Regions from separate parts of the Desulfitobacterium sp. LBE genome, predicted to be linked through region 2. Evidence: riboswitches for the same ligand, from Rfam matches in the RefSeq annotation. Region 2 holds a riboswitch; each other region holds the start of a gene.
The links. A riboswitch is a leader RNA that binds a small molecule or an ion and turns the genes downstream of it on or off. The one in region 2 is predicted to bind molybdenum cofactor.
Positions count from the first base shown of each region.

Region 1: another riboswitch for molybdenum cofactor. It lies ahead of DESLBE_RS08775 (keratin); the one in region 2 lies ahead of DESLBE_RS07705 (Crp/Fnr family transcriptional regulator).
Region 3: another riboswitch for molybdenum cofactor. It lies ahead of DESLBE_RS18025 (iron ABC transporter permease); the one in region 2 lies ahead of DESLBE_RS07705 (Crp/Fnr family transcriptional regulator).
Region 4: another riboswitch for molybdenum cofactor. It lies ahead of moaA (GTP 3',8-cyclase MoaA); the one in region 2 lies ahead of DESLBE_RS07705 (Crp/Fnr family transcriptional regulator).

Region 1 covers NZ_VLKD01000001.1:1,840,011-1,847,629, forward strand. The annotation lists gene DESLBE_RS08760 (helix-turn-helix transcriptional regulator) at 1-430, shown strand, start outside; gene DESLBE_RS08765 (alpha/beta fold hydrolase) at 447-1,433, shown strand; gene DESLBE_RS08770 (uracil-DNA glycosylase) at 1,387-1,962, opposite strand; molybdenum cofactor riboswitch at 2,433-2,565, shown strand; gene DESLBE_RS08775 (keratin) at 2,653-4,191, shown strand; gene DESLBE_RS08780 (DUF3102 domain-containing protein) at 4,321-5,097, opposite strand; gene DESLBE_RS08785 (winged helix-turn-helix domain-containing protein) at 5,514-6,206, shown strand; gene DESLBE_RS08790 (DMT family transporter) at 6,227-7,102, opposite strand; gene DESLBE_RS08795 (response regulator) at 7,186-7,619, opposite strand, start outside.
Region 2 covers NZ_VLKD01000001.1:1,612,484-1,620,102, forward strand. The annotation lists gene DESLBE_RS07680 (molybdopterin-dependent oxidoreductase) at 1-1,112, opposite strand, end outside; gene DESLBE_RS07685 (zinc-binding dehydrogenase) at 1,202-2,200, opposite strand; gene DESLBE_RS07690 (VOC family protein) at 2,216-2,770, opposite strand; gene DESLBE_RS07695 (MFS transporter) at 2,778-4,244, opposite strand; gene DESLBE_RS07700 (zinc ribbon domain-containing protein) at 4,273-4,500, opposite strand; molybdenum cofactor riboswitch at 5,200-5,339, shown strand; gene DESLBE_RS07705 (Crp/Fnr family transcriptional regulator) at 5,590-6,318, shown strand; gene DESLBE_RS07710 (GyrI-like domain-containing protein) at 6,626-7,267, opposite strand; gene DESLBE_RS07715 (MerR family transcriptional regulator) at 7,269-7,619, opposite strand, start outside.
Region 3 covers NZ_VLKD01000001.1:3,786,215-3,793,833, forward strand. The annotation lists gene eno (phosphopyruvate hydratase) at 1-346, shown strand, start outside; gene secG (preprotein translocase subunit SecG) at 548-772, shown strand; gene DESLBE_RS18015 (sodium-translocating pyrophosphatase) at 996-3,011, shown strand; gene smpB (SsrA-binding protein SmpB) at 3,204-3,674, shown strand; molybdenum cofactor riboswitch at 4,101-4,260, shown strand; gene DESLBE_RS18025 (iron ABC transporter permease) at 4,362-5,393, shown strand; gene DESLBE_RS18030 (ABC transporter ATP-binding protein) at 5,396-6,187, shown strand; gene DESLBE_RS18035 (molybdopterin-binding protein) at 6,204-7,460, shown strand; gene DESLBE_RS18040 (ABC transporter substrate-binding protein) at 7,562-7,619, shown strand, end outside.
Region 4 covers NZ_VLKD01000001.1:2,068,230-2,075,848, reverse strand. The annotation lists gene nuoF (NADH-quinone oxidoreductase subunit NuoF) at 1-1,222, shown strand, start outside; gene fdhF (formate dehydrogenase subunit alpha) at 1,240-3,921, shown strand; gene DESLBE_RS09835 (molybdenum cofactor guanylyltransferase) at 4,136-4,759, shown strand; molybdenum cofactor riboswitch at 4,959-5,085, shown strand; gene moaA (GTP 3',8-cyclase MoaA) at 5,158-6,129, shown strand; gene moaC (cyclic pyranopterin monophosphate synthase MoaC) at 6,132-6,623, shown strand; gene DESLBE_RS09820 (MOSC domain-containing protein) at 6,667-7,101, shown strand; gene DESLBE_RS09815 (MogA/MoaB family molybdenum cofactor biosynthesis protein) at 7,101-7,601, shown strand.

The DNA of each region.
Region 1 (7,619 bases), 230 kb from region 2:
GCTGCTGAACGTCCTGCAAATGGCTACGGACCATTTTGAAAAAGCGGAAGAAGCCTTTTTGAGGGCCTCAGATCTGGCACAAATTTTTAATATGAAACAGCTGAACCCCAACAATGTCATCCTGCTTTACGCACTGGGCGCCCGTATGTATTGTGCGAACAATTCCCACGCCAAAGCTATTGAACTGCTTGGCAACTATGTGGATACCTGTGTGGGAGCATTCTTTCCCTTCGAGCTCCATGGGGATGCCTTCTTTGATCTGATTGACCCGTGGCTGAAGGATTGCGGTGCAGCCGCCCCCCGTAGTGAGCAGGTGATCAAGGAAAGCATGCTGCGGGATGTACTGATGAATCCAGCCTTCGCTTCGCTGCAGGATGACCCTGGCTACCGGCGGCTCGTCCAAAAAATGGAGAGATTTATAGGAAGGTAACATGGAGGTTATGGACATGGATGAAGAAGTAATCATTGGCAGAGAAACACCATACCCTTTGCAGGGAATTTTGTCCTTGCCGGATCATTGTTCGGCAAGAGTTCCGGCTGTGGTTCTGGTGCACGGCTCCGGCCCTGCGGATAGGGATGAAAGCATCGGCGCCAATAAGCCGTTCCGCGATATTGCCGAAGGGCTGTCCAATAAAGGAATCGCCGTACTTCGCTATGACAAGCGCACAAAGGTTTACGGAAAACAGCTGCTGAAAGCAGGCCCCAGCGCTGTAACTGTGAAAAGCGACACCATCGAGGACGCCATCCTCGCCGCCAAAGTGCTTAAAAATGACAACAGAATTGACCCCGGCCAGGTGTATATTTTGGGTCACAGCCTCGGCGGGATGCTCGCACCGCGCATTGACGCTGAGGGCGGCGATTTCGCGGGTATGATCATCTGCGCAGGCTCACCGCGCCTTTTTAGCGACATTTTATTGAGTCAAAACGAGGATATGCTGGGCCAATTGCCAAAGTTGCTGCACTGGATCGCCAATAAGCAAATCGCAAAGCTCAAAGCCAAATTCACCGCCATCGCCGGCATGAGTGAAGAAGAAGCCAAGCAGGTGAAGGTTTTTGGCAAAACCTACGCATGGTATTTCAAGGAGATGGACGCCCATCCTGCTGCCGATTACCTTGCCAGGACGGAAAAGCCCGTGCTGATTTTGCAGGGCGACAAGGATTTTCAAGTCACCGCAGAAAAGGATTTCGCTCTCTATCAGCAAATCTGCATCGGTAAGCCCAATGTCTCTTTCAAGCTCTACTCCGGACTGAACCACCTGTTTATGAAGTCGGTTTACGGCAGGGTCAAGGATTTCAAAAAAGAGTACAAAGTCCCGCAAAAAGTGTCTGCAGAGGTTTTAGCGGATATCGCAGAGTGGATAGCAAGGTATGATCAATCTCGCATCTTCAACAACCTGATAAGCGCTGCCTCAGCATATCCCAATCCTCTCTAAACTGACGTGCCAGATTGGGCCGTCTCCTTACTGCCAAGGGATGGTAGGAGACGATGCAGGGGTATCCCAGTATAACATGCCATGATCCTCGCAGATTCTTTACGTGGGCCTCCTGGTCATCAAACATCGCCTGAACAACGGTATCTCCCAGACAAACCAGCAATTGCGGCTGTATGGTTTTAATTTGTTGGATCAGAAATGATTTACTGAAGGCCCTGGCTTCTTCTTTATTGTATCGGCGAAGGGGCCGGCATTTTAAAAGATACGTTATATAAATGTCATCCGGCGTCAAATCAGCTTGATGCAAAGCTGTCTGCAACGTTTGCCTTGTGCCGCAGACATATTCATGGCCATCTTTGTCTTCACGGGCGCCTGGATTATCTAAAATTATAACAACAGGCGCCTTGGGATTACCCTCTCCCCAAATGATCCGCGCTTTTTCCGTGCAGACTTCACATTCCCTATAAGCGACGGCTTCTTTGGGCAATTTATCTTCCGGCCAAATCACCGGTTCAAAACACGAATCCATATTAACTCTCCTAACCCTGCTGGGATTATTAGGACCAACTATTTAGCTATCGCTTTAATGGTTATATTGTCCATAATTTGCGATATATTTCATGATCGCATTACCACCCATTACATATTACCTATCACTCATTACCCATACCCATTTCCTTCCCTGCACTTTTGCGACCCATTACGCATGAAATTTGCTTCGTCAGCTTGCATCGATGCATGGTGTTATTAGGAAAAAATAAACCGTTTTCTCCCAAAACCAAACAAAACCATTGATAAATATAAACGTTATGCAGTATAATATCATTGGAAGAATGTAAATCATGTTTATGTCAGTTCAATAGCGACGTTCACAAACTTCATCCTCTCACCAACACTAACACAAGCAAATAAAACAAACATCACCATTAAGCTGCATGTTCCCGAGCTAATCGGATACCAGTCAATTGTGCTGGTTTTGACAGTAAATTTAGATTAAAAACTGAAAAAGATCTCCGAGCCGGAATGAACCTAAAGAGCAATTCTATGGACACCGGACAGGGCCCAGGCCCTCGGGGTATACTTGGAAACGGGTATGCCTTCACGTTTGAAAAGGAGGTGGATTAAAGCCAACTGTGTATGAAATCAGTTATGGCTCCGCTTTCTATTGGCGGAGCCATTATTTTTTTTAAATTTTAAAACTGTTAGGTGGTGAATTTCATTGGCAAGTATAAAAATGAAACAAGTCATGGAATTTTTTGCGGAGAACTATGATATAAACCTCAATGATGCTGAAGAATATTTCATGGCCATTGTTTCTGTCGGATTGTCTTTAAATAAGGAAATGCGAAAAGATGTAGCTGCAATCTATAATCAGAACAAATTAATGTTTTTTGAAAGCACTAAAGAATTTTCAGGATATAATCATGTTTTGCTGAGCAGCGGCGACCTGGAACAAGAAATTTATGCTAAAAAAACTTTAGGTATTTTGCTAAGCGCTGAACAGTCCGAGCTGATCAAAGTGAAGATCTTACGGCTGATCAAGAAGCATTACAAAGATATCTATGTTTACGCTCAAAATAATAATTACGATGGATTTAGAAAGAAATTATCAGCCATAGAAGACACCAGCAAAAACCTCAAGGTAACAGAAACCCTGATTGTTTTATTTTTTTACACTATGAAACAATTAAATGAAAATATAATCAACCTGCAAGTAGTCGAAAATGCCTTTAATGCGGCGAGTTTGTTTATTAACATTAACCCTATCAATACGGATATTCAAAATGAATTAAAAAGAGAAACCAGATTAGCCCAGGTAAAACAGATCGTCAAGGATGAACTTGGAACAATAAAAAACTCTTCAGATATTCTTTATAGTAACCATAAAGATTTAAAAACTATGGTAAGTTGTTTGCGCAATCTCCTGATCATAGATAAATTAGATCTTGATTTCATTGCACCCAAGGTTAACCAGGATGATTTGGATAAAGTTATGCTGGCCTTTATAAAAACTACAGGAAAAGCGGAATTTGATGAAACTCAAGTTGTGCAATCCTTCGGTGCCGGATATATTATGAAAATGCTGCTTAATGAATACTTAAGAGCGAGGGAGCTTTATCTTACTTATAGTGATGAAGATGCCCTCTATTCCGAATTAAAAGCTCTTAAGGAAAAGCTGGATACTGCATCATTGGCAAAGGACACTGTTGAAATCCAGGCGCACAAACTGAAAAGCGAGATTGAAACGCATGAGCTTAAACTGAAAAATGCCTTATCAGAGCAAAGCAGATTTTATGAAGCACAAATCAATGAGTTAAATAAGGAGATCGATAGACTTAAAATAAACCTGGATGCGGAAATGAAAAATAGAGAGGAACTTTTTCAGCTTCGGGAGTTTTTCATCGATCTTAAAAACGACTATTCACCTACAGATACCTCCTTGGATCTATCGAGGTTTATCGCCAACAAGAAGCTCTTAATCATCGGCGGGACCCCAAGTTGGCGGAAACGTTTGGAGGCTAAATTCCCCACCATCCTTACGGCAGATGGCTTTAATGACAAGATTGAACTGAGAAGTTATGGAGAGGTGGATTTCGTTCTCTTCTATTCAAGCTATATGAGTCACAAAACCTATTATAAAACCGTCGATTTCATAAGAGCCAATGATATTCCGGCCGGTTATATTGGTAGAACAAATATGGATTTAGTCGAATTTGAAATAGCTGAAGAATTAAATAAGCGATTAGCAGCTCATTAGGGGATTTTTAATCCTGTTCTCGGTTTGAGCATAAAAAGACGGTATGAATCTGTACATTTCATCAAAATGTTCAGGTCTCATACCGTCTTTCCTTTACTGTGGAGATAATAGGACTCGAACTGTTTTGCATTAAGGAGGCGTCGTGTTCCCATGAATCTTCAAATTCGTCTTAATCCTGGGCGGATACTCTTTCAGCGTCGTTGCCATGTTGGTGGCGATCTTCAAGGCCTCTTTTCTATTTCTTTCCTTCTTCACCGGGTCTGTTCTGTCCAGGGCGACGAGGGTTTTCAGCAGCTCTCCGTAATTGTTGAGGATGTTATCACGGTGCATAGCGTATTGGGCATCATACCTCTCGCTGTCGGGATGAACACTTTCGGCAGGCCGCACCGGTTTCGGCTTGATGACTCTCGTTATGACTGGAATTGGTTCCGCGGTCCTTGCCAACTCTTGTTGCCTGGCTTCGCTGTTTTGGTCATTTTCCTCTGGCGTCTGCTTCCTTTCTTTGACGGTCTGCTCCAATTCGCGGACAGACATGGTTTCCACCTCGTTGTCTGCCATAAATTGCTCCCGCTCTTCATCCGGGACGCCAAAGAGGATGAGTCCCTGCATATAGCCCAAATGATGCAGCGCTGCAACATTTGCACTGTCTTCCCCATCGGGTGAGGCGAGTTGGTGACCGTATTCCCGGTAGGTTTTCATCAGTCTGGCCGCCGTGCTGCGGGAATAACTGACTGACTCCTTAAGCCAGTTGATCCACTCCCCATGAGGTACCAGTTCCTTGGCCTCCGTCAGCCGCCGCCCAATCTCGACGGCGTTGACCAGCAGCATTTGACCGCTTTGTTCCTTAATAAGGTTAATCTCGGACGCGATTTGCCCAGGCGTCCGGGCAGATAGTATATCACTCATATTATGACCCATCCTTATCCGGCATGTCTTTTTCATACTACGTTATAGAATATGCCGGCCTCCAGACAGGTGTGTGTACATCAGAAGCAACCTTATTCAATTGACCTGTAACCATGATACAGGATTGACATTCTTCTCGGACAGTTCCCTTGAGCTTCATCAATTAGGCTTAGGAGGATTTCGTGCCGTAAATATTAGGCTGTCCCTTTTGGTAGCATATATATGCCGCAGATAATGGCTTGCAAGCAATTCCAACTGGTTAAGCACCAGGCCATGCATAAACATAGCTATTGCACCCAGCATAATTGCTGGTAACATAATAATCAGCCAAGTAAAATGTTTAAGCTTCCATGCTGAGCACTCTAAGACTTCAGACATTTAAGAGAAAACTATTGAGGAGAAAGGATTTGGTTGACATGAGTATAAGCCCAAACCCAAACATTGCTGAAATAGCTGCTCTCTTTGGGGAAACATCCCGTGCAGCGATACTGACAAGCTTACTGGATGGCCGTCTGCATACCGCCAGTGATCTGGCTTATCGAGCAGGGATAACCCCTCAAACCGCCAGCTTCCATCTTGGCAAACTGGCAGAAGGAGGGCTCGTCAGCGTTGAAAAACACGGCCGTCATCGCTATTATCAGCTGGCAAACGGCGAAGTTGCCAGCCTTTTGGAATCCTTTCTGGTTATTTCTCCCCAACCTGAGGTCAAGTCTTTAAAACAATCCGCTCAAATGGTCATGCTGCAAAAGGCCCGAACTTGTTATGATCATTTGGCTGGGAAACTAGGTGTAGGGATTACTGATTCCATGCTGGATTCCGGTTATTTGAAAAAGGACGGCAAAGAATTCGTCCTCACCGAAGCAGGAGTACAGTTTGTAATTAATTTCGGACTTGATCTGGAAAGCATAAAGAGAAAGCGACGCTCCTTATCTCATGCCTGCTTGGACTGGAGTGAGCGCAGCTATCATCTTGCCGGTGCTTTAGGAAATCAATTTATGCAACATTTTTTTGACTTGGGATGGATTACACCCCTGCCGGGCATCCGGGCTGTCAAGGTGACCGATCAAGGAAAAGCAGGCTTTAAACAATACTTCAATATATCCCTGTAATTACTCCCTCGCTGCCTCGTTCAATTTGCTGAGACCCTTTTGCGATTGAAATCTTTATTGACAAGGAAAATACCTATAATGATCAGCAACCCGCCGGCTAACAGGGAAGGATATAATGGATCGCCTAAAAGCAGCCAACCGGTCAGCACCCCAAAAAACGGGGCTAAAAACAAAAAAGCACTGGTTTTTCCCGGTTCTCCCTTTTGCAACAGGTAATACCAAAGGGCAAATTGAACAATCGAAGATATGAGGCTTAGCCATAACAGAATAAGCAATGCAGTTCCGTTTACAATAAAGAATGGGGTTTCCAGTATAAAGCTGCCAACCCAAAGGATCAGTCCGCCGAAAAGCATTTGATAAGCCGATAAAACCCATATATCCGTTAAGCCGCCCCACCTTTTCGTTAATAATGTAGCAATTGCCCAAAAAACGGCTGAGAGAATACCGAAGAATACCCCTATCCTAAATTCAATTTGCGCCCCCATGGTAATACTCACTCCAACCAAACCTAAAATGACACCTATCCATTGATAAAGCCGGTAGCGCATTTTTAGAAAGACAGTGCTGAATAAAACCACCAGCAATGGATTCGTAAACGTGAGAATGGCCGATTCACTGGCTGTAATTGTCCTTAAACTTAAGAAAATACACCCCATCACTCCTGCAGTCTGGAAAGCTCCAATGATCAATAGTTTAACCCATTGGCCTTTTGTGGTTGGATGGGTTCTTTTTAATACGCCTACGATGATTCCCATGATGCCCCCGGCAAGGATGAAGCGCAGTGCCGCCAACAACAACGGGGATGAATAAATCAGACCGATTTTGACGACTGCGAAAGAGGACCCCATCAGAAATGTCGTCACCACTATCAAAAGCGTAAATCTGGAAGCACTCATTTTCCCATCTCCTTCTCATGCTTTGCTCATTAGAATCATTATAGCCGCTTAATACTTCAACAGCCCTCGAAGTATGCAATACATTACAGAAGGGATTTCTTTAAACTCAGAAACAATTGTGCCGTCCGATTGCTTGGTGAGATGGCCAGCTCCCGCTGCAGGAGTTGGACATAACGATCATAATGCCGAATAAGGGAGGGCAGGTCGTTCTGCGCCGCATAAACTTGCAGCAAAAAGCAATGGGACTCTTCATCCAGTTCATTTATGGCCACAAGTTTCTTAAAGACCTGCAGCGCTAAGGCTGAATTCTGATTCTCCAAAAGGTACCGGCCCAGCTTTTTAGCAAAGCTGCAATAGATATCCCCTAATCTCTCCTTTTCAGCTAAGGACCATTGGTAATCCTTATCCCCAAAAAGTTCCCCGGCAAATAAATGAAACGTCTGGATTGCTTCCTGGAGATTAGCCTCGGTGATGCTCGGCAAGGTACGGACTTTATTTTCAAACTCGATGAAATCAA
Region 2 (7,619 bases):
CTGGAGAAGTGTACGAGGGCGGTCACCTTGGTGCCCCATTCCCGGGCCAGAGCCTTGATGGTCCATTCCGGCACGCCGGTAATCGGCGCAGCCCACGCCGGCGTCTTAGGAATGCCGTCCTCCTCGCCCAGAATATAGGCTTTTACTTTGTCAAAGCCGACACTGTGGGTTTCCACATAGTCCTTTTTATAAAGGCCTTCCTGAATCCAAACATACATGATTGCGAAATCCAGTGCCGCGTCGGTGTTGGGCAGGATGGGAATCCACTTCATACTGTCGTGGCAAACGGCGGTATAGTTGCAGAAGGGATCGATGACCACGAATTCCTTGCCCAGTTCTTCCCAGAACTTAATAAGCTGGCTCCAAAACTGGCTGCCATAGGTCTGAGTCAGTTCCAGGTCGCCGGCGTGGAGGGCGATGAGCTGGCTGTGCTCGGTGATGTCCTTGGCCACGTTCCAGGAGTTGTAGTTGGTCTGAGGCGGGGCGATCATGCCCAGACCCTTGTTGGAACCGGAGCCCCAGACATGCTTGGCCCCCCAGTAGAAGCCTTCCACACTGTCCGGCGTCCTGGTTTCCCGGGTGTAGCCGCCGATAAGGTTCATCACCGTGGCGTGCATGCCGCCCCCGGCATGGAGGTTCTTGGACTCCTTATGCCCGTCTTCGCCGATGCAGAGCACTGCATACTTGCCGTACTTGGCCATGACCCGCTTGATCTCCGATTCCATGATGTCCAAGGCCTCTTCCCAGGAGATCCGTTTATACTTGCTCTTGCCGCGGTTCTGGGCATTGATCTTGGCCGGGTCGCCGCCCGGCTCCCAGTCCACCCTCTTCAGGGGATACTTCACCCGGTTTTTGGAATAGACACGGTTCTTATAGGCCAGGGACATATAGGGTGGAGCGGTTTTGATAGCCGGTTTGAGGGTCTTGCCCTGCACCTCAAGCTCCCACAGACTTGGTGCCAACTCCTCCATGGTATACTTGTCATCCCAGCGCATGGGCCGGATGCGCACAATCCTGCCGTCCTTGGAATCCACCGCCACGGGATCGCCGCCGGTACCGCCCGACGCGATGCCCCGGATGATGGTCTTTACGTTCTCCTTTGACTCTTTCATGAAGGTCTCCTTTCTCTGATATGCAGTTGGTTTTTCCTCTTTCTTTCCCTCACGCTCTGAGTTCGTCACCCCCTTTCCAATAACGTTGTTTACGCCATGTCCACGACGACCTTAATGGACTTTTCGCGGTCGGCTGCCATGTTCAGGGCCTCATTAAGCTGTTCCAGGGAAAAATGGTGGGTGATGATGTCGGTGACAAAGGTCCGCTTATTGGCCAGGTTGTCGATGACTTCCTCAATATCCGAAAGGTCGTAACCGCTGGACCCCATCATGACGACCTCGGCGCTCATCAGCCGCGCCAGATTCACTTCCTGCGGACGCATATTCACACCCACAACGGAGAGCCGGGCATTGGGCTTGCAAAGCTTAAAGAAGTCCTCAATGATGTTGGGTGCCCCCGCGCAATCCACCACGATATCCACATCGATAGCCATGCCACTCTGGCGCTGGGGCAGCTCGCCAAAATGTCCCTTCAAAAACTCGAACTTATCCTCATTGAGAGGACAGATCACCGCACCCATCTTCTCCAGCAAGGCTCTCTTATAGTCGCTGAGGGCGATATCGACGACAACGGGCTTGATGCCCTGGGCAATAAGCCCGCTGATACAGAACAGGCCGATGGAGCCCGCGCCGTAGACCACCACATGGTCACCCGTCCTGGCACCCGGTCTGTTCTTGCCGCGGGTGCCCACCCCAAAGGGTTCAATGAGTGATGCCTCGTCCCAAGAGATCGTATCGGGCAGCAAGAACAGGTTATAATTCAGCTTGGCGTCCGGCACCCGGATGTACTCGGAAAAGCCGCCCAGCATACAGGTTTTGTACTTGGGCATGGCATTCATGGGGTTGATCCAAACCCGGTCGCCCTCCTTGAAGCCTTTGACCTCCTTGCCGATCCCGGCCACGTAACCGGCAGTCTCATGCCCGAACTGTATACCCGCCTCGACGCCGACTCCTCCTACGTCCGACCCGCAGATCGAGGAACGGACGGTCTTGACCAGAACATCATTGGGTCCGATTTCAGGCTTTGGCATATCCACGACCTCTGCCTGCAACTTACCTTTATAAATCCCCGCTCTCATGGTAGCCATGACTTACAACTCCTTTCAACCCAGCTTGCGCCAGACGTCTTTGCCATCCCAGTCCAGCGACGCCTTTTGGATCATCTCCCAGAAGGGTTTGACACTGGGCGCGTGAATCTCCACATAATGTCCCCATTTTTCCTTGCAGTCCATATAAGCTACCTGAAGACCGGCGCCCGACTGCATGGTGAACAAGGGCTCAAAGCCGGCATCGGCGAACTCCCGCAGAGCGCCTTCGAAGTCTTCCACCCAGTTGGAAAAATGATGGAATCCGTAGTGCCCTAACTCAGCGTAAGGATTAGGCTCGCTTAAGATCTGGACAAGTTCGATCTGCAGGCCGCCAAACTGACCGAAAGCGGTCTGCATGGTCAGATCGATTTTTTTTCCGCGATAGTTTACATTTTTGTTGGTCATCGGGTCCATATAGAAGAACGGTCCTGAGCCAAAGAGCGCCGAATGGGCTCTGGCCGCTGCTTCCAGGTTCTCCACGTAGTAGGAAATCTGATTGGTGGCGTATTTGTTGAGAATCGTTTCCATAAAGATCTCCTTTCTATAATCATCTTCTTTAATCATCAGCATTTAATCATCAGCCGCCTGCCGACTTCAGTGCCATCTCTTTCGGCGTCTGAATTGTTTCCTTCAGCGGCACCAGGAACTGGGTGATGACGAGAGCGGCGACAGCAGTGCCTACCGCGATCATAAAGGCCACAGGCAGCCCGTCGGCGGGACCCTTCATACCGATGATCATCGTATAGACCGCCATGCCGATACCGCCGCCCAGGTTTTGTGCCAGCTGGAACACGGCATTACCCTGGACGCGAATCTGCGGCGCCAGCTGCACCTGGGGTGCTGCCGAGACGAAGGCAGCATTCTGGGCGCCATAGAAACCGGTGATGAACATGATAATATAAAGGGTGACCAAGGAGGTCGTCGGCGTGAGGGCAAAGAGCAGAACCAGCGTGATGACAATACGGACGATTAGACCCATATTCAGCACCGTACGGGCATTGCGGGCTTTAGCGATCATACGCCCGAAGACCGGCGCCAGGAAAAGCCCGAGCACACTGTAAAACGTAGTAGCCAGACCACCCCAGACCGCTTCCTTCCCCATGACATAGATAACATAGGTGGGAATAAAGAAAAATACAGCCATATTAGAAAAATTGGTGAACAAATTGATCAGGGTAAGGCATAGTGTGTTGCGGTCTTTCAGGACCCGTGCCGGCAGGATAGCATCGTCCCCTTTCGTTTTGACCATCGCGATCAGGATGATGAGGCCGATGATGGCCAGGACGATCATGATATTATTGCCCAGGCTGCCGAAGGGCATCTCAATAGCGGAAGGTCTGCTGGACTTCGGTCCCAGTGAGAGCGATAAAATAATGCCGCCGAGAAAGAGAACGAAACCGAAGGCGCCGACCAGGTCAACCTTTTTCATAGAGGGTACGGCCAAAGGCGCCGCTTCCTCCTTGGTGACGTTAACCCCGAAGAAAATAAGGACGGCGGCCAGGGTCAGTATCGGCCAAACCACATGGCAGGCGGCGCGCCAACTGAGGGTCTGGATCAGAATACCGGTCAGCGTCGGACCGATGAGCATGGACACGCTCATCATCGTGCCCGTCAAGCCGAGATATAAGCCCGCTTTCTCCGTCTCGTACATGTCACGGATCAGCGAGAAACCGAGAACATAGATGCCGGCGCTGACCAGACCCCAGAAGATACTGACAATAACGATGAATTCCATGTTCGGCGCTATAGCGCGACCGAATGACACCAAGGCGCCGACAAAGACGCCGAAGGCAACCAGGATACGCTTGATGGCCGGATTCTTGGCGCCATAGTAACCAAAGAGCGGCATGGCTGCAATGCTGATCAGACCGCTGATGGTCGAGGCGAGCGGATAGAGCGTTTCACCGCCGATGTCCTTTGCCGCTGCCGGCAAGATCACAGAGAGGCCGGCGGAGACAAAAATCTGGCCCAGGAGAGCGATATAAATACCGGCTAAAGTCATGATTTTTTTCGAGTTGGGCGCCGCTTGAAAAGGATTGATCATTTTTATCCCCCTTTTCAGGTAAGTTGGATCACTCGTCCGGGTTCATGTAGGCCGCGGCTTCCTCCGCAGTCAGGCCGCAATTTTTGCAGGCCGTTTCCGTCACCGGGGTCTGAGTGCCGCAGCGCGGACAGATAAAGGTCTCGATCTCAGCCGCGAGCGGGGTGCCGCACTTGCGGCATTTTGGGGCATTCGGCGGATTCAGTGTGCCGCAGGCGCATCGCGTCGGTTTGGAAACATTAGGGGGGCGAAAACACATAAGCAAATACACCTCTTTTCATGAATCGCAGATTCTTCATTGTTGTTGGCTTTTGGCGATTCACCCTTTCGGTCATTTGCCGGGGGCACTGCCAAATCCCATGAATAGCATTACTTGTGATAACCTTAACATGCCAGCATATGAAGGGGTTTCAATTCTTGAACAACCATCGTGTCCCAGACCAAAGCCGGTGCTTTTTTGCATTCATCCCGAGATCTCTTCCTTCAAGATCCAGTTTCAAAATCCGGATGTCAGATGATCAGGACTTTTTATCTTCCCCATCCCTCCCTTCTTAAGAAACCACCTTATGAAAGACCGACCTGTCTTAACTAAAATATTAGCAAGCTTTCTCCATCAATTCAGTTGTAGTTCGTACAATTGCCAATATTTCCAAAAGGTAATGAGATTGCATTTTGCCACGATTCCGGGACTGATACCGGCTTGCTTCCGATCATACCTATCCCTGATCATGAATAAGGGGGATACATAAAAATACAGGCTCCGGAGAGCCCGTTCAGGTTAATCTTTTAAGAAGATTGATTACCAATTGTTTTAATTCCAACAGAATTGATTTGTCAGCTGCTTTATAATTAATGATAGATCTCAATAAAAATCAAAGGAGAATGACGATTCTGAAAAATAATTTCTTGGACTGCCCGTGAGGTATGGTACAATAAAGATATTAAAAACAAATATCGCGTGTAAAAAAATCTCTGAAGTTAATAATCCTACCGGAATCACCGAAATCTACGGATTATTAACCTGGGTTTCAAACCCACAGGGCATAAAAGGAAACTTTTATACCTCCCGCATTGGAAAGGAGACTGACTGGCAAAGGTTGGCGAAAATGCTTAGCCTAATTATTGGTCTGTCTTCTTTTTTGATTGCTGAAAAGGGGGAGTTTTATATGCATAAACTTTTATATTGAACCGCAAAGCATAATTATTTCTCTTAAAACCAACGGATTGTCTTGCTCCAAGCATATCGGCTTTTATCATACAAATATACGTATCTGTCTTGCAGTTTAAATAAAATCAATCTGTCCAGCTAAGACTTTTGATGATTTTTAAACATGGAGGGAGAATATCAATGAATAATCAATGTTCGATTAATCATTCCTGTTTATTTTCGTCTTACTGTCAGAATCCAGGTTTACAGAATACGTATCCGCAAAAAACCGAAACCTTCAAAAAAGGCCAGATTATCTACGAAGAAGCAAAAGATCAGAATGCTTATATTATTATCAGCGGGATAGGGATAATGAATATGGGGATCATGTATGACGATACCCGTGTGGAAGAACAATTAAACCTGGCTCTTTTAGGGAAAGAGTATGCATTTGGCTCGATCGTTCCTTCGAAAAGCAGTTTTTTTGTCTCTTATCATGTTCAAACGCTCACAAAAATGAAAGTATGCAAAATTCCCTTTGCAGGGCTTAAACTTTATTTAAACAATGATAAATCACTGTTAGAAAAGATTATTTTGGCAAACGACCTGATTTCCAATGCCTTTATGCGGCAGCAGTGGATTATGAATACGAATAAGGTTTATGACCGGGTTCAGCGGGCCCTCATGGTTCTTAATACGGTTCAGGGAAAAAGTTGGAATAGGATCCCCTTGAATATCACCCATGAGGATCTGGCTGAAATTGTGAATGCCGACCGGCCATCCGTGACCCTTGGTCTGAAGAAATTGCAAAGCCAGGGCTTGATAGAACTCGGATACGGAAAGATATGGCTGAACAATGAATTGGATTTCTTCAGCACTTTTGATGTAAGTAAACATAACACCCTTTCCTACCTTCCTTTGGTCCAGTGAGCTAATCCCTCCATGACATAATTAAGCCACCGGCAACATTTTCTAATATTTTACTTATAAAGGGGGACGCCGCGAAAATTTCACAGCGTCCCCCTTGTGCTTTCCCTTGCAGATCCCTTAAAATCCCTTTTCGAGTTCCTTGCGCTCTATTTTTTAACCAGTCGGATACAATGAGAGAATAAGAATTCTTAATAGTATGCCATATTTCGAGGTGAACTAATGGAAGAAAGCCCGCCCCGGATACGCATTCGTATTTGGAACAGGCTTAGCAGCAAGAAGTTATTGTATTGAAGGAAGAGAACCTGCCTCAAGCTTTTGCCACAGGATGTCTCAGCACGGTTTTCAACTTTTCCGGGGAGGTTTTGCGGGGGTCGGACAGATAGATTTCATGATGCTTGCGTTCAGCACCGGTCATATCCACCAGTTCATTCTGCTCCATGAAAGCCTTCATTCTCTCAAGGGAGGCCGGCTCATCCGCAAAAGGCCCGAGATGCATCATCTGCACACATAAGCCTTCGCTGAATTTCTCAAACCTGACTTTGGCAACATCAAGCCCGGGTTTTTTTCGCTGGCATTCCGCCGCTGCCCACTGAAAAACCTCCTCAGTAACAAATTCCGGCTGCCGGATCATTGACGTCCAAAGCCAGGATTCACGATCCTGCAGATCAAAAGCTGAGCCCCGACACCACCATAGTCCCTCTAAAGGGGGAACCACATATTCGATATACCCGGCGGGCCGGCTGCCGCTCAATTTACTCATTTTAATGGTATAGGTGATGGCATAAAGCAGTTCCACAGCCTGCTGGTATTCTCCCCCTTCCGGATTGGGGTCCCCTTGACCGTCTACCATGATAAAATTCATGGGCGGCACCTCAATCAGCATAGGCTTGGATTTGGGCAGATAGAGATCTTTATAGGCTTTTTTGTAATCCAATTTTTCACCGGCCATTTTAAGCCTCCTCAATCGGAATGATGATTTCCGTCAGATAATTGTTTTCATTGCCCCTGAAAATCAGGCCCGGCCCTTTAAGGTAAACCTCCCGGGAGGGGGTCAGGCATTTTAAATGATTCCGGTGAGCATAATCCAGCAACGCTTTGTAGGCTAAATTCAGGGAGTCATACCCACCCTTATGAATTGTGCACAGAGCTTTAACTGCCCCCAAGGTTTTGGCGGTTACTCTGGGGTTCTGAATCAGCTTTTTTGTTGGCAGGCAGATTTCAATATCCGCCTCTTCCTTATATTCAGCGTCGTAGTACAGGTTAAATGGGGCACCGGCTCCATTGTTTTTGACCGCCTTATA
Region 3 (7,619 bases), 2.2 Mb from region 2:
GGATGATCTGTTTGTCACCAATCCCGCCCGCTTGGCCAGGGGCATCAAAGAAAAATGCGCCAATTCGATCTTAATTAAGCTCAATCAGATCGGGACCCTTACTGAAACTCTGGATGCCATTGAAATGGCCAAACGTGCCGGTTACACAACGGTCATCTCCCATCGTTCCGGGGAGACCGAGGATGTGACCATGGCTCATGTGGCTGTCGCTGTGAATGCGGGACAGATTAAAACAGGAGCTCCCGCCCGGACAGAACGGGTAGCAAAATATAACGAGCTTCTCCGCATTGAGGAAGAGCTGGGGGAAACCGGAGTTTACACGGGCCATGAGGCTCTGGGCCGTTAAGGGCCATATATTGACAGCTAGGGTATAGACTATTGCCATTTGTCAAATTTTTATGCTAAAATAGCGGTACTGGCTAAAACCATAGGGAATGACCGCCACACCCTCTCTGTGTCTTAAAACAGGGGAGAAGTGGCGGTTTACCTGGTATAGGCAGGCGATTGCTTCCGATTGGTTTTCAATAGATTGAGGAGGTGAATAGGTATGGTGATTTTTCTAACCGTAATATTAGTTCTTAGCTCCTTAGGCCTGATCGCAACGGTTTTACTTCAATCCGGTGTGAGTGCAGGTTTGGGAGCTATTGGTGGTGCCAGCGAATCCTTCTTTGGGAAAAAGAAGGGCTTGGACGCTGTCTTTCAAAAAGTTAGCATAGCTTCAGCTGCAATATTTTTGCTGAGTTCTCTGGGGGTAGCCTGGCTCATGAAATAAGGCCAGGTCCCCTGCTCCCTTTATTCAGCTTCCGTAGAAATAGAAGATCATCGCAGAAAGATAATCCTTTTAAAAAAATATCCATTACCTTACCAAAATCAATAATGAACAATCCCAGGTTGTAATTTTAATGGCGCCAAACGGAAACTGAATTAGTATTTGGGGGACACCTGGCTCATTACATAATATAAAAATTTTCATTATTTAGGGGGGTTTTTTGACAATGGATTTTGCTTCAACGCCTATATGGGCTGTCCTAGCAGGTCTCGTCGGGCTGGCATTTGCCTTCTATTTCGCAAGTAGCGTTTTAAAAGAAAGCCCGGGAAATGCTCGGATGCAGGAGATTTCTCTCGCGATTCAAGAGGGTGCCATGGCATTCCTCAACCGTCAGTACAAAACACTGATTCCCTTTGTAATCATAATCTTTCTTATTCTAACTTTTTTAAAAGGCTGGCAAACGGCTGTATCTTTCCTGGTGGGAGCGCTGCTTTCCGCTGTGGCCGGTTATGTGGGCATGGGAATTACCACCCGGGCTAATGCCCGGACCACGGAAGCTGCCCGGACCAGCCTGAACAAGGCTTTGGGCGTGTCCTTCCGCGCCGGGGCGGTTATGGGTCTTTCTGTTAACGGCTTAGGTCTCATTGGGGTTGCCGCTCTTTTCCTATGGTTCCAGGATGCGGAGACCATTAACTCCTTCGCCTTTGGTGCCAGTGCCATTGCCTTGTTTGCTCGTGTCGGCGGTGGTATCTACACCAAAGCAGCCGACGTGGGTGCGGACCTGGTAGGTAAAGTCGAAGCCGGCATTCCTGAAGATGATCCCCGTAACCCTGCTGTTATCGCCGATAATGTCGGGGATAATGTGGGTGATACCGCCGGGATGGGAGCCGACCTGTTTGAATCTTATGCTGCTACCACCATTGCGGCGATGCTGATTGGCGCTGTAGCTTTCAAATCCCTAGGAGGGGGAGTTTCCGGACTTATGCTGCCGCTGATGATCGGTATCGCGGGAATACTTTCTTCGATTATCGCCAGCTTTTTCGTGCGCACCGGGGAAAATGCCAACCCTCAAACGGCTTTAAACAAAGGCTTATGGGGAACTAACCTTCTAACGGCCATTGCTTCCTACGCCATCGTCCAATTGATGATCACTGAACCTGTCTATGTCAGTGAAAGCTTAACGCTGACTGCTAACAATATATTTATTGCTATTGTCTGTGGATTGGTTGTGAATATTCTGATCGGTTTATTGACCGAGTACTATACTTCGAATCAGAAGGCTCCTGCCCAAGCTATTGCCAAAGCTTCTGAGACCGGTGCCGCCACCAATATTATTCAAGGTCTGGCTACCGGAATGAAGAGTACCGCTCTTCCTGTTGTCGTGATCTGTGTTGCTACTTATGTTTCTTTTGCAGCAGCCGGTATCTTTGGTATTGCTATGGCTGCTATGGCCATGCTTTCTACTGCCGGTATGGTTGTAGCCATCGACTCCTTTGGACCTGTTGCCGATAATGCCGGCGGTATCGCAGAGATGGCTGATCTGGATCCCAGTGTCCGCAAGACCACGGATAAACTGGACTCTGTAGGGAACACCACTGCTGCGGTGGCGAAAGGATTCGCCATCGGTTCCGCGGCCTTGACAGCTTTAGCTCTCTTTAATGCTTACTCTGAGCTTGCTCATCTGGATCGAATCGACATCCTGGTACCCACCACGATTATCGGTCTCTTCATCGGAGCTGCGCTGCCCTTCCTCTTCTCTGCTTTTGCTATGGAAGCTGTAGGTAAAGCTGCTTTCGAAATGATTGGTGAGGTCCGCCGTCAATTCCGTGAGATTCCTGGTCTTATGGAAGGAAAGGCTAAACCGGATTATCGTGCTTGCGTGGATATCTCCACTAAAGCTGCTATTCGTCAAATGATTGTTCCTGGACTCTTAGCCATCGGCTCTCCGATCCTGGTAGGATTTTTACTCGGTAAGGATGCTTTAGGTGGAATGCTGGCCGGTGGAACAGTTTCCGGATTGCTCATGGCCATCTTCATGGCTAACGCCGGTGGAGCCTGGGACAATGCCAAGAAGTATGTTGAAGCCGGAAATCTCGGCGGTAAAGGAACCCCCACCCATGCTGCAGCTGTCATCGGGGACACTGTAGGGGACCCCTTCAAGGATACGGCCGGTCCGTCCTTAAACGCCTTGATTAAGGTTATGGGTACGATTTCTCTGATTATCGCGCCGCTCTTAATTTAAAACGACTTAGGCTGGGAAGCAGGGGAGTAAGTTCCCCTGCTTCTTTTTTGCACTGAGCCGGGCAGGAAGGCTGTGGGGGAAGAGAGACTGGGCCGGACGGCGGCCTCTGCTGGAAAAAGGCGAAAGTCTATGTTATACTGAGGATCTGAAAGTTTACACTGTACGTGATAACTCATAGAGAGGAGGAGCTTTGTGGCATCTGAAGGGATAAAAGTCATCTCTGACAATCGAAAAGCCTATCATGATTATTTTGTGGAAGAGAAGCTGGAAGCCGGAGTTATCCTCACCGGAACCGAGATCAAATCCATTCGCAACGGGCGTGTCAATCTCAAGGACAGCTATGCCCGGATCGAAAACGGTGAAGTCTGGCTTTATCAGCTGCACATCAGCCCCTATGAGCAGGGGAACCGTTTTAATCATGATCCCCTGCGCAAGCGCAAACTCCTCCTTAACCGCTCCGAGATCATCAAGCTGGTCGGGAAAGTGCAGCAACAGGGCCTGACCCTGATTCCCACCAAGATTTATCTTAAGCGTGGCCTGGCTAAGATCGAACTCGGGGTCTGCCGGGGGAAAAAGAACTACGATAAACGCCAGGATATTGCCGAACGGGATGCTAAACGTGAGATTGAACGGCACTTCCGGGATCAGGGCAAAGGATATTGATCAAAAAGACTTCTCAATGCGGCTTACAACGCATAGGGGAGTCTTTTTGATGTTCATCCCACATTTCCTCCCGAACTATGTCCGTTTCTTCAGAAGATCATACATTCGCACTTCTCTGCCGGTGCCCTCTTTTGTTATTTCACACTATCTTTCTGAGACAGGCTCATATTTTTGTTTTTGATTTTAGGTGGTTTCGAATTTCTTAAATTTACTCGCCAGGAGAATTGGTAATATCGGGAAAAGGCCAATTGCTGAAAGCTGATAGAGACTAACAAAAACTAATAACAAACAATAAAAGGAATAAATATCAATGGAATATAAACTAATCAAAACTAATTTAAAATGATATAAACTAATAAAAATTAATAAATGTTAATATTTTTTTATAGAATTAGCTATTTATTAGTGATATAATGATGACCATAATTTTATATGAGTATCCGAGCCTGCCGACCTATCCCTTAGTTTACGGTTTTCAGGCCTGAACAGTATCGCTGCGCGCCTTGGCAGCGCGATGCAGGTTCACGGGGTGGTATTGGAAACGATGCCGCCTTCCACGTTGAGAAGGAGAACACAAGACTTGTGCATCTATCATTGCTGATAGGTGTTGTTGCGGCTGTATCTTTCGAGACGGGAGATACGGCCTTTTTATTTAGAGATTTTTGATTTGATTTTGGAGGAAAGTTTATGGTCAATTCAGAGCGGCAAAAAAAAATACGGGCGGCACATCTTAGACTGATGATTTTAGCTGCTATGCTGATTATCGTTTTTTTGGTCTCATTCAACATTGGGCGCTTCGAGGGCATTCCCTTCAAGGAGACTGTTTTAATCATGCTCTCGGCGGTTTTTCCGATTGAAGCAACCTGGCCCCAAAACCATGAAACGGTGGTTCTCTTTATCCGCTTCCCGCGTATTATGGCCGCGGTTCTGATCGGTGCAGCTTTGGCTCTGTCCGGCGCATGCTACCAGACAGTGTTCAAAAATCCGCTGGTTGCGCCGGATATTCTCGGTGCTTCCGCCGGAGCGTCATTGGGAGCGGCCATCGCTATCTTCAGCGGTCTTGGCTATTTTTATATTCAGCTGTTTGCTTTTGTTTTCGCCTTGGGAGCGGTGGCCTTAGCCTGCCTGGTAGGCACACGCATCAAGCGGGACCCTTCTCTGTCTCTTGTCCTCTCAGGCATCTTTATCTCCTCCCTGGCCAGCGCCATTGTCTCTTTGATCAAGTTTCTCGCCGATCCGAGGGACAAACTGCCCGCCATTACCTATTGGCTGATGGGGAGCCTTTCCAATATCACTCTTACTAATATCAAGTGGGCCATCATCCTCATGCTGATTGGCGCCATACCCCTCTTTTTGGTACGGTGGCGGCTCAATGTTTTATCCATGGGCGATGATGAAGCCAAGACTCTCGGCATCGAGACAAAGCAGCTGCGCCGTCTTGTGATCGTCTGCTCGACATTATTAACAGCGGCTTCGATTTCCATCGGCGGCTTGATCGGCTGGGTGGGCCTCGTCATTCCCCATTTGATGAGAAGGTTGGTGGGACCGGATAACAAGGTGCTTATTCCGGCAACGGTCATGGGTGGCGGTGTCTTTCTTCTCCTGGTGGATAATGTGGCGAGATCCCTCACTGCCGTGGAGATCCCCCTGGGCGTGCTCACCGCGATCATCGGCGCTCCGTTTTTTATCGGTCTTATGATGTACGGAAGGGAGGGCTAGACATGCTCTTTGCATTAAAGGACGGTGTTTGCGGTTATTCTGCGCACAAACCGGTTCTCAGGGATATTAACTTCACCCTGACAGACGGAGAAGTTCTTTGCCTGCTGGGCGCAAACGGTGTCGGGAAATCTACCCTGTTTAAGTCGATGCTGGCTTTGATCCCAATCCTTGGCGGTACCCTCAGTATCGACGGTGAAAACATCCTGCGCTGGTCCCGGGCCAAAATCGCGCAAAAGATCGGCTATGTCCCTCAATCGACGAACCCCCCTTTTTCCTATTCGGTCATGGATGTCATCCTGATGGGGCGCGCTGCCCATCTCGGCATGATGTCTTCCCCCAAGAAGGAGGATGAAGAGATTGCCGAATCCGTTGTGGAACGTCTCGGTATTCAGTATCTGGTCAACAAGCGGTATCTGGAGCTGTCCGGGGGCGAAAAGCAACTCGTATTGATCGCCCGGGCTCTTACTCAGCAGCCCCAGCTGCTGATCATGGATGAGCCAACCACCGCTTTGGACTTTGGCAATCAGCAGCTGGTTCTGAATCAGGTCCATCAGCTCTCCCAACAAGGTCTGGGCATTATTATGTCTTCTCATTTTCCGGATCATGCTTTCCTTTACTCACACAAGGTCCTGATGCTCAAAAATGGCGGGATCTATGCCATGGGTGCTCCTGCTGAAGTTATTTCCGAGCAGACGTTGCGCGATCTGTACCGGGTGGAAACCAAAATCATTGCCACCGGAATTATCTCCAACACCACCGGGTCTGAAATCAAGGCCTGCATTTCGATCACCTAAAGGAGGAACGATTGCTTTGCAAACATGCGATCATCCCTGCAGCGCTTGCCAAAGCCGCTGCCACCGGCAGAATACTTCGGCAGCGACCAAAAAAGACGCTTTAGCCAAGCTCGCTTTGGCGGCTGATTTTTCCCTCGGCGTGGAACAGATTTCGCTTGCCGAGGCCCTGCACCGGGTCATAGCCCAGGATGTCCTGGCGGTCTGGGATTCTCCCGTTGCAGATTATGCAACCCATGATGGGATTGCCATAGTTCGTGAAGAGGCGGGTGCTTCAGTCTCCGCCCTTCTTGCGCCTGACCGCTTTCAGATCGTAGGGATGGGCAATGTTATCCCTGAGCCTTTTGATACGGTGCTGGCCTACGAACTCTGTTCCTTTCAAAGTGATGGCAGTGTCCGGCTGCTGGGCCTATCCGAAAAAGGGGAAGGCATCATCCGCCGCGCTTCCAGCATTCGCAAAGGCGAGTTGGTTTTGGGAAAAGGCTTTCTTCTGGAGCCGCGCCATCTGGTGATTCTCCGCTACAGCGGGATCGAACAGGTTTCTGTATATTGCAGGCCGACCGCAGCCATCATTCCGGTGGGAAGCGACCTTACCCTTCCGGGAATAACACCTGCCCCAGGGCAGTACCCGGAAGCAGACGGCATACTGGTGGAGTCTGTGATCCGTTTATGCGGCGGTACAGCCAGGCTGAGGCCCCCTGTCCAAGACGATATGGCGGCCTTGAAAGGTGCTGTCCAATCCGAACTAACCGCTTGTGATATGGTGGTGCTTATCGGCGGCGTTGGCCTGGGTGGAGAAGGTTACCGCGATTTTTCCCGGGCTGCTGTCGAGGATTTAGGCTCGGTTCTTGTTCATGGCCTATCCTTCGGCCCGGGTGGCAAAGCAGCTCTACTTGGTGTCATCGACAACAAGCCTGTTATCGGAATTCCTGGTCCTCCCCACGCCGCTATCTTGGTGACGGAGGAGCTTATTCCGCCGATTATGGAGCTGTTTTTGGATATTCCCTGCTATGAACGGCCTGTTATTACCGCCGAGGCGGGAGTTGATATTTCCGCTAAAAGGACAAGTGACTTTTTTCCCCGTGTCCGTCTCAGTTCAGACGATGGACGCTATATCGCAAATCCCGTCCGTATGGGAGACAACATCGAGACCTTTGCCCGGGCTGAAGGCATTGCCCGTTACCGGCGGGGAATGGAGTATCCTAAAGGTTCTCCTGTAGAGGTGGAGTTGCTTTATAGCGAAAGACAGCTCTCCCGGCAGCTTAAAAAAGAATAAGAAGAGTGCCGGACTATGCCTCAACGGTAGTTTTGCAATGTGTTATTTTTAGGGGAACATATTGCTTAACATATAAAATTTCAACAAAGAGGAGATTAAACATGTTAAAGAAGATGAGAAAGAACGTCGCTTTATTGCTTGCCGCTGCTTTACTGCTCG
Region 4 (7,619 bases), 460 kb from region 2:
GATTTGCAACGCTGACGAAGGAGATCCGGGTGCGTTTATGGATCGCGGTCTTCTCGAGGGAGATCCTCACGCGATCATTGAAGGTATGCTGATCGGCGCTTATGCCATTGGTGCTGATGAGGGCTATGTTTATTGCCGAGCAGAGTACCCCCTGGCGATCAAGAACCTGCAAATTGCCATCAAACAAGCAGAAGAAGCGGGATTCTTAGGGAATAACATCCTGGGTTCCGGATTTAATTTTCATTTAAAAATCAACGCCGGAGCCGGAGCCTTTGTCTGCGGTGAGGAAACCGCTTTGATGGCATCTATCGAGGGCAAACGCGGTATGCCTCGTGTGCGGCCTCCTTTCCCGGCCCAAAGTGGATTATGGGGGAAGCCCACCAATATCAATAATGTTGAGACCTGGTCCAATATTCCTCATATCTTGAGAAACGGAGCCCAATGGTATGCCCAGTACGGAACGGAGAAGAGCAAGGGGACCAAGATTTTTGCTCTAACAGGTAAGGTTAACAACACAGGATTGGTTGAAGTTCCCATGGGAATGCCCTTAAGAGATATTATCTTCGATATCGGCGGCGGCATCAAAGATGGTAAAAAGTTCAAAGCGGTTCAAATCGGCGGCCCCTCGGGGGGATGCCTGCCGGAAGATATGCTGGATCTCCCTGTAGATTATGATACCTTAACTAAGGCCGGTGCTATGGTAGGTTCCGGTGGTCTGGTTATCATGGACGAAACCACTTGTATGGTGGATATTGCCCGCTTTTTCCTGAACTTTTCCCAGAGCGAGTCCTGCGGAAAATGTACCCCCTGCCGCGAAGGGAATAAACGGATGTGGGAGATTCTTGACCGCATCACCCGCGGTGAAGGCCGGGAGGATGATATTGAAAAACTGGAAACCCTGGCTTATACAGTTAAGGAAACTTCACTGTGCGGCTTAGGTCAGAATGCGCCCAACCCTATCCTGGCTACCTTAAAGTATTTCCGGGAAGAGTTCGAGGAGCATATCCACGCCAAAAAATGCCGGGCCGGAGTCTGCAGTGAACTTCTGACCTACTCTATCGATGCCGAAAAATGCAAAAAATGCGGACTATGTGCCAGAAATTGCCCGGCTAACTGTATCAGCGGCAATAAGAATACCCCCTATGTGATCGATGGGGAAAGATGTATCCGCTGTGGAAGTTGTATGGATTCCTGCAAATTTGGCGCGGTTATCCGGGCCTAGAAGGAGGAGTGGATTTAGTGGAATGGCTTAACTTAACTATTGACGAAAAAGAAGTTGTCGTACCCAAAGGGAGCACGGTCTTGGAAGCATGCCGTATGCACGATATTCCGATTCCAACCCTTTGCCAGGATCCGGAACTCACCAATGTCGGAGCTTGCCGTCTCTGTATTGTTGAGATCGCAGGTATGCGCAATCTGCCGCCTTCCTGCGTTACCCAGGTGACCCAGGGGATGGTTGTGAAGACCCAGACACCAAAGGTGCGCAAGTCCCGCAAGGTGATTCTGGAGCTCTTAGTGGCGAACCACCCTTTGGATTGCATGACCTGTCAGAAAATGGGAGACTGTGCGCTGGCTCAGTATGCCTATGAATATGGTGTGACTGGCGAAGATTACCGGGGAGAACGGCGTGAGCTGCCCCTTGATGACAGCAACCCCTTTATTCTCAGAGATCCGAATAAATGCATTCTCTGCGGCAAATGTGTGCGGGCCTGTGAAGAGATTCAGGGGCGAAGTGTGTTGGATTTCTTTAAACGGGGGTTTGACTCCCAGGTGGGACCGGCCTTTGATGTTCCTTATAGTGAATCGGAATGCGTTTTCTGCGGTTCCTGTGTTTCGGTTTGCCCAGTGGGAGCCTTGGTGGAGAAAAAGATGGTCGGCCAGGCTCGGGCCTGGAACATCGAAAAAGTACAGACCACCTGCCCTTTCTGCGGCACAGGCTGTAATTTTGACCTGAATGTCAGCAATGGCAAAGTGATCGGGGTAACCTCCAATCCGGAGTCACCGGTGAACGGTAAAGCCCTTTGTGTCAAGGGCCGTTTTGGCATGGATTTGATCCACAGCCCTCAGCGCCTGACCACTCCCTTGATTAAAAAGGATGGAGAATTCGTCCCGGCAGGCTGGGATGAAGCCCTTGATTTAATTGCCGCAAAGTTCTCCCAGATTAAAGAGGACTATGGACCGGATTCTTTTGCGGCACTCAGTTCGGCCCGCTGTACCAATGAAGAAAATTACCTGATGCAAAAATTTATGCGCGCAGTGATCGGAACCAATAATGTTGATCACTGCGCCCGTACCTGACACGCTCCCACTGTGGCAGGTCTTGCCACTTCATTTGGTTCAGGAGCGATGACTAATTCTATCAACGAAATCCCTAATGCCGAAGTCATGTTTGTGATTGGTTCCAATACTACAGAAGCCCATCCGATTATCGGCACCAAGATGAAGCAGGCTCTGGCCCGGGGAGCCAAGCTTATTGTAGCTGATCCGCGGGAGATCGAACTGGCCAGGGATGCTCATATCTGGATGAGATTGAAACCAGGTACGGATATTGCCCTGATCAACGGGATCATGAACATCATTGTCGAGAACGGCTGGGAGGATCGTGCCTTTATTGAGGAGCGAACCGAAGGCTATCAGGAACTCCGGGAAAATCTCAAGAAATTCCCGCCGGAAGAAGTCAGCAAAATCACTGGAGTTCCCGTGGAGCTGATGGCAGAAGCTGCCCGTCTCTACACCAGTGTGGAGCGAGCTCAGATTTTCTACACCCTGGGAATCACGGAACATGTTTGTGGTACGGATAATGTTATGTCCCTGGCCAATCTGGCCATGCTGACCGGAAATATCGGCAAAGAAAGCTCCGGGGTCAACCCGCTGCGGGGGCAGAACAATGTGCAGGGAGCTTGCGACATGGGAGCTCTGCCCAATGTTTACCCCGGCTATCAGAGTGTTACCAACCCAGAGGCACGGGCTAAGTTTGAAGAGGCCTGGGGAGTTTCCCTTAATCCCAATCAGGGCTTCATGATTCCGGATATGTTTGATTCAGCGGTCAAGAAGGAATTGCGGGCCATGTATATCATGGGCGAAGATCCTGTACTGACCGATGCCGATGCCAATCATGTGCGTAAAGGCCTGAAGGCCTTGGACTTCCTGGTTGTTCAGAACATCTTTATGTCTGAGACTGCCGAATTGGCCGATGTTATTTTACCGGGGGCCAGCTTTGCGGAAAAGGACGGTACTTTCACCAATACCGAGCGTCGGGTACAACGGGTTAACCGGGCGATTAAGCCGATCGCCAATACGAAGGCGGACTGGGAAATCATTTGCGAGCTTGCCAACCGGATGGGGTACTCGATGGCTTACCCATCGCCTGCAGAGATCATGCTGGAGGTTGCCTCCTTGGCACCGCAGTTTGCTGGTGTTACCTATGAGCGTCTGGGCAAAAAAGGCCTGCAATGGCCGGTTCCCCACGCCGAGCATCCGGGCACGAAGTTCCTGCACCAAGGGAAATTTACCCGCGGCAAAGGCGTGTTCACGGTGATTGAGCATCAACTGCCGGATGAGCTGCCCGATGAAGAGTACCCATTCCTGCTGACCACGGGTCGCAAGCTGCAGCATTATAACATCTCCACCCGTTTCTCGGCGGCGCTGGATGAGCATGCCCCCGAGGAATTGGCTGAGCTTAATCCTAAGGACGCCCGGCGATTGGGGATTCAGGATGGTGAGAAAATCAAGGTAGTTTCCCGCCGCGGTGAGGTAGTGACCAAGGTTTGGGTAACCAAACGAGTTCCGCCAGGGGTGCTCTTTATGACCCTGCACTATAGGGAGTCACCGACCAATGTCTTAACCAATGGGGCGTATGATAAAGTAACCAAGACCTACGAATATAAGGTCTGTGGTGTGCGTGTGGAAGCTTTGAAGTAATTTAAGCGCAGTTGGCCTATCCTCGAAGTGGATAAGAATAGGAGAGTGCCTGGCTATATCCAGTATATAGCGTAGGGCACTCTCTTTTTGTTACAGAAAAAAGGCAGCAATGGTTAAAACCTTCTAGAGCTCCACCCTAGGCATGTTTTCGCTATCTGTGTTACAATATAAGACAAAAGCTTAAACGTTGATAGAGATAAGGGAGACATAGGATATGGGTGCTGATTATGGACAAACCCTTCTGCCGATGACCGGGATTATTCTGGCCGGTGGGAAAAGTTCCCGCATGGGTTGCAACAAGGCTTTTATTGAATGGGATGGGGCACCGCTTATCGAACACAGCTTAGCTGTCTTCAATGCGGTTTTTGCGGAAGTGATGATTAGCAGCAATCATCCGGAGCTTTACGCTGACTATGGAGTAAAGGTGATCAAGGATAATTATCCGGATCATGGGCCATTAGGTGGACTGGAAGCATGCCTGCGGGAAGCCCGTTATGATTATGCATTTTTTGCTGCTTGCGATATGCCTTTTTTGAATACAGAGGTGATTCGATTTATGGCTGAAGAAATTAAAGGCGAGGATATTTTAGTCCCCGAGATTGAGGGTGTAGTTCACCCTCTTCATGCTTTTTACCACAAGAATTGCCTCCCCTTGCTTGCCGAGAGCTTAAAGGCAAAGCATCTTAAACTGACAAAACTTGTTCAGCAATACAGCAGAGTGCGTTATCTAAGGGAGAAGGATTTCCGGGATTTTCCCGCAATACATCTTTTTTTAAGCAATATGAATACCCCTCAGGAGTGCCTGGAGCTGCGGCAACACAATAGTCATAGTATTTAATGCTGTAAAAAGAACATTCTTTATTATTTTTAATGGAAAAAATGTTATTTATCTGGAATATATTAAGAAATATTAATAAGGATTAAGAAATATTATTGCTTTGAACTCTTTTGGCAATCTCCAAAATGGTGTATACTACAAGTAGTTACATTCATTCTGCTATAATTATTTTGAAACATGGAATAATGAGCAAATAGAATATGTTTATGTGCTCCGAAACTGGAAACCTAAAGTTAGCTATGGTTTACCAGTCGTGCATTCTGCACCGGGTATTATTGGAAACAGTAATGCCTCCCATTTGGAAAGGAGTCTGTAGGGTATGCGGGAGCTCCGCGGTTTTACAGACCGTGGGGCTTATTTATTTTGTGGAATAATGAACGTGAAGGTGAGGGGAATCTATGCAAGATCAATATCGGCGCCAGATCGAATACCTGAGGATTTCCATTACAGATCGCTGCAATTTACGATGTAAATATTGCATGCCCGCTGAAGGAGTCCAATGGATTCCTCATGAGCGCATCTTAACCTATGAGGAAATATTGCGTGTCATGCGGATTAGCACCACATTGGGCTTTAGACGGTTCCGCATCACCGGCGGGGAACCCTTAATCAGGGCCGGAGTTCTGGAATTTTTGCAGAATGCCTCGCAAATTCCAGGAGTGGAAGATTTGATGCTGACCACCAATGGGATACTTCTTGCGGACATGGCGGAAGATCTGAAAAAGGCGGGAGTTAATCGGGTCAATATAAGCCTGGATACTTTCAATGAAGATAGGTTCCGGGAACTTACCCGTGGTGGGGATATTAAGAAAGTCTTTCAGGGAATACACCGCTCTCTCGAAGTAGGGCTGCATCCGGTTAAACTCAATGTGGTGGTGGTTCGTGATTTCAATAGCCATGAGCTGCCCCGTTTTATGGAATTAGCTCGTGACTATCCACTTCATGTTCGCTTTATCGAATTGATGCCTATCGGGATCAGCTCGGATAAACGCAGTGATTTTGTATCTATCGATGAGATGAAAGCGATACTGGGTTTAGAAGGCCTTAAAGCCACTCACGATATTCAAGGAGGAGGTCCTGCGGAATATATCACTTCAGAGGGTTTTAAGGGCAGTGTGGGCTTTATCAGCGCTATCAGCAAGCATTTCTGCAGCACTTGCAATCGAATTCGCCTGACGCCTGACGGGAAGCTGCGCCTGTGCTTACACAGTTCCAAAGAAGTGGATTTTCGTGCAGTGCTTCGCTCCAACAAGAGTGATGACGAGGTCAGGGATGTTTTTGCCCAGGCGATTTGGAATAAGCCGGCTGAACATCATATGAATGATCAGGCCTGGCAGGATCAACGGATTATGTCCCAGATTGGAGGATAATTATGGAACTGACACATTTTGATGAAGAAGGCCGGGCACGTATGGTGGATGTCTCGGATAAGGCGGAGACGACCCGGGTGGCTACGGCCCGGGGTAAGGTGGAAATGCAGGCGGAGACTTTGGAGAGGATTCGCTCAGGACAGATTGCCAAAGGGGATGTGTTGGCGGTGGCCCAGGTCGCGGGAATCATGGCAGCCAAACAAACTTCAAATGTGATTCCTATGTGTCACCCTCTGGCTATTACCGGAGCAAAGCTGAATTTCGAAATTGTCCCTCCCGGAACCATAGAAATCGAAGGAATTGTCAAAGTCACGGGTAAAACCGGGGTTGAGATGGAAGCGCTTACGGCTGTCAGTGTTGCTGCCTTAACTATTTATGATATGTGCAAGGCTATCGACAAGACCATGGTCATCGGCGATATCCGGCTTATGGAAAAAACCGGCGGCAAGAGCGGGCATTTTATTCGCGAAGATCACTTAAAGGGCACAACTTAATAGATAAATTCGAATGATTTAAAATAAATTAGGAGGAATGATGATGGCGAAGATTATCGCAGTTTGTACAAGTGAGAAAAAAGGGATGCGGAAAAAAAATGTAGGGGAGGGAGTACTGAAGGTTGATTTTGGTATCGAAGGAGATGCTCATGGCGGGGATTGGCATCGTCAGGTAAGCTTGCTGGCGATGGAAAGCATCAAGAAGATGCAGGATATGGGACTTGATGTAGGACCGGGAGATTTTGCCGAGAATTTAACCACTGAAGGAATCGATCTGGTGAGCCTGCCCCTGGGCACAAAATTAAAGATAGGTGAAACCGGCGTGGGCGAAGTGACACAGATCGGCAAAGAATGTCACACCCGATGTGCTATTTATTATCAAGCGGGGGACTGTGTTATGCCCAAGGAAGGGATCTTCATCCGTGTTCTGGAAGGCGGCTCTATTAATGTGGGAGATAGTGTTGAGGTGATGGAGTAATGCTGAGGGTTGGGGTTATAACCGCCAGTGATAAAGGATCTCAGGGGCAAAGAGAGGATCTTTCCGGTGCTGTTCTCAAGGAACTGGTGAAAGAGATTGACGGCGAGGTCGTTCTCTATACCATTCTTCCGGATGATCAGGAGCTTTTGGCCCAAACTATGAAAAAGTGGGCCGATGAAGAGGGCTTAGATCTCATTCTGACCACAGGTGGCACGGGTTTCTCCTTGCGTGATGTTACCCCGGAGGCGACGATTGCTATTGCGGATCGTATGGTCCCCGGGATTGCTGAAGTGATGCGTTATGAAAGCTACAAAATTACTCCGAAGGCTATGTTAAGCCGGGCAGTAGCGGCCTTGCGCAAGCAGACTCTAATCATCAATATGCCGGGTTCGCCTAAGGCCTGTAAGGAGTGTTGGGCAGCCCTTGTCCCTGCTTTGCCCCATGGAATTCAGATCCTCAAAGGGGAGGCCAGCGAGTGTGCTGTGCCTGTTCATCAATAGGCATCTTCAGCGTGTTTT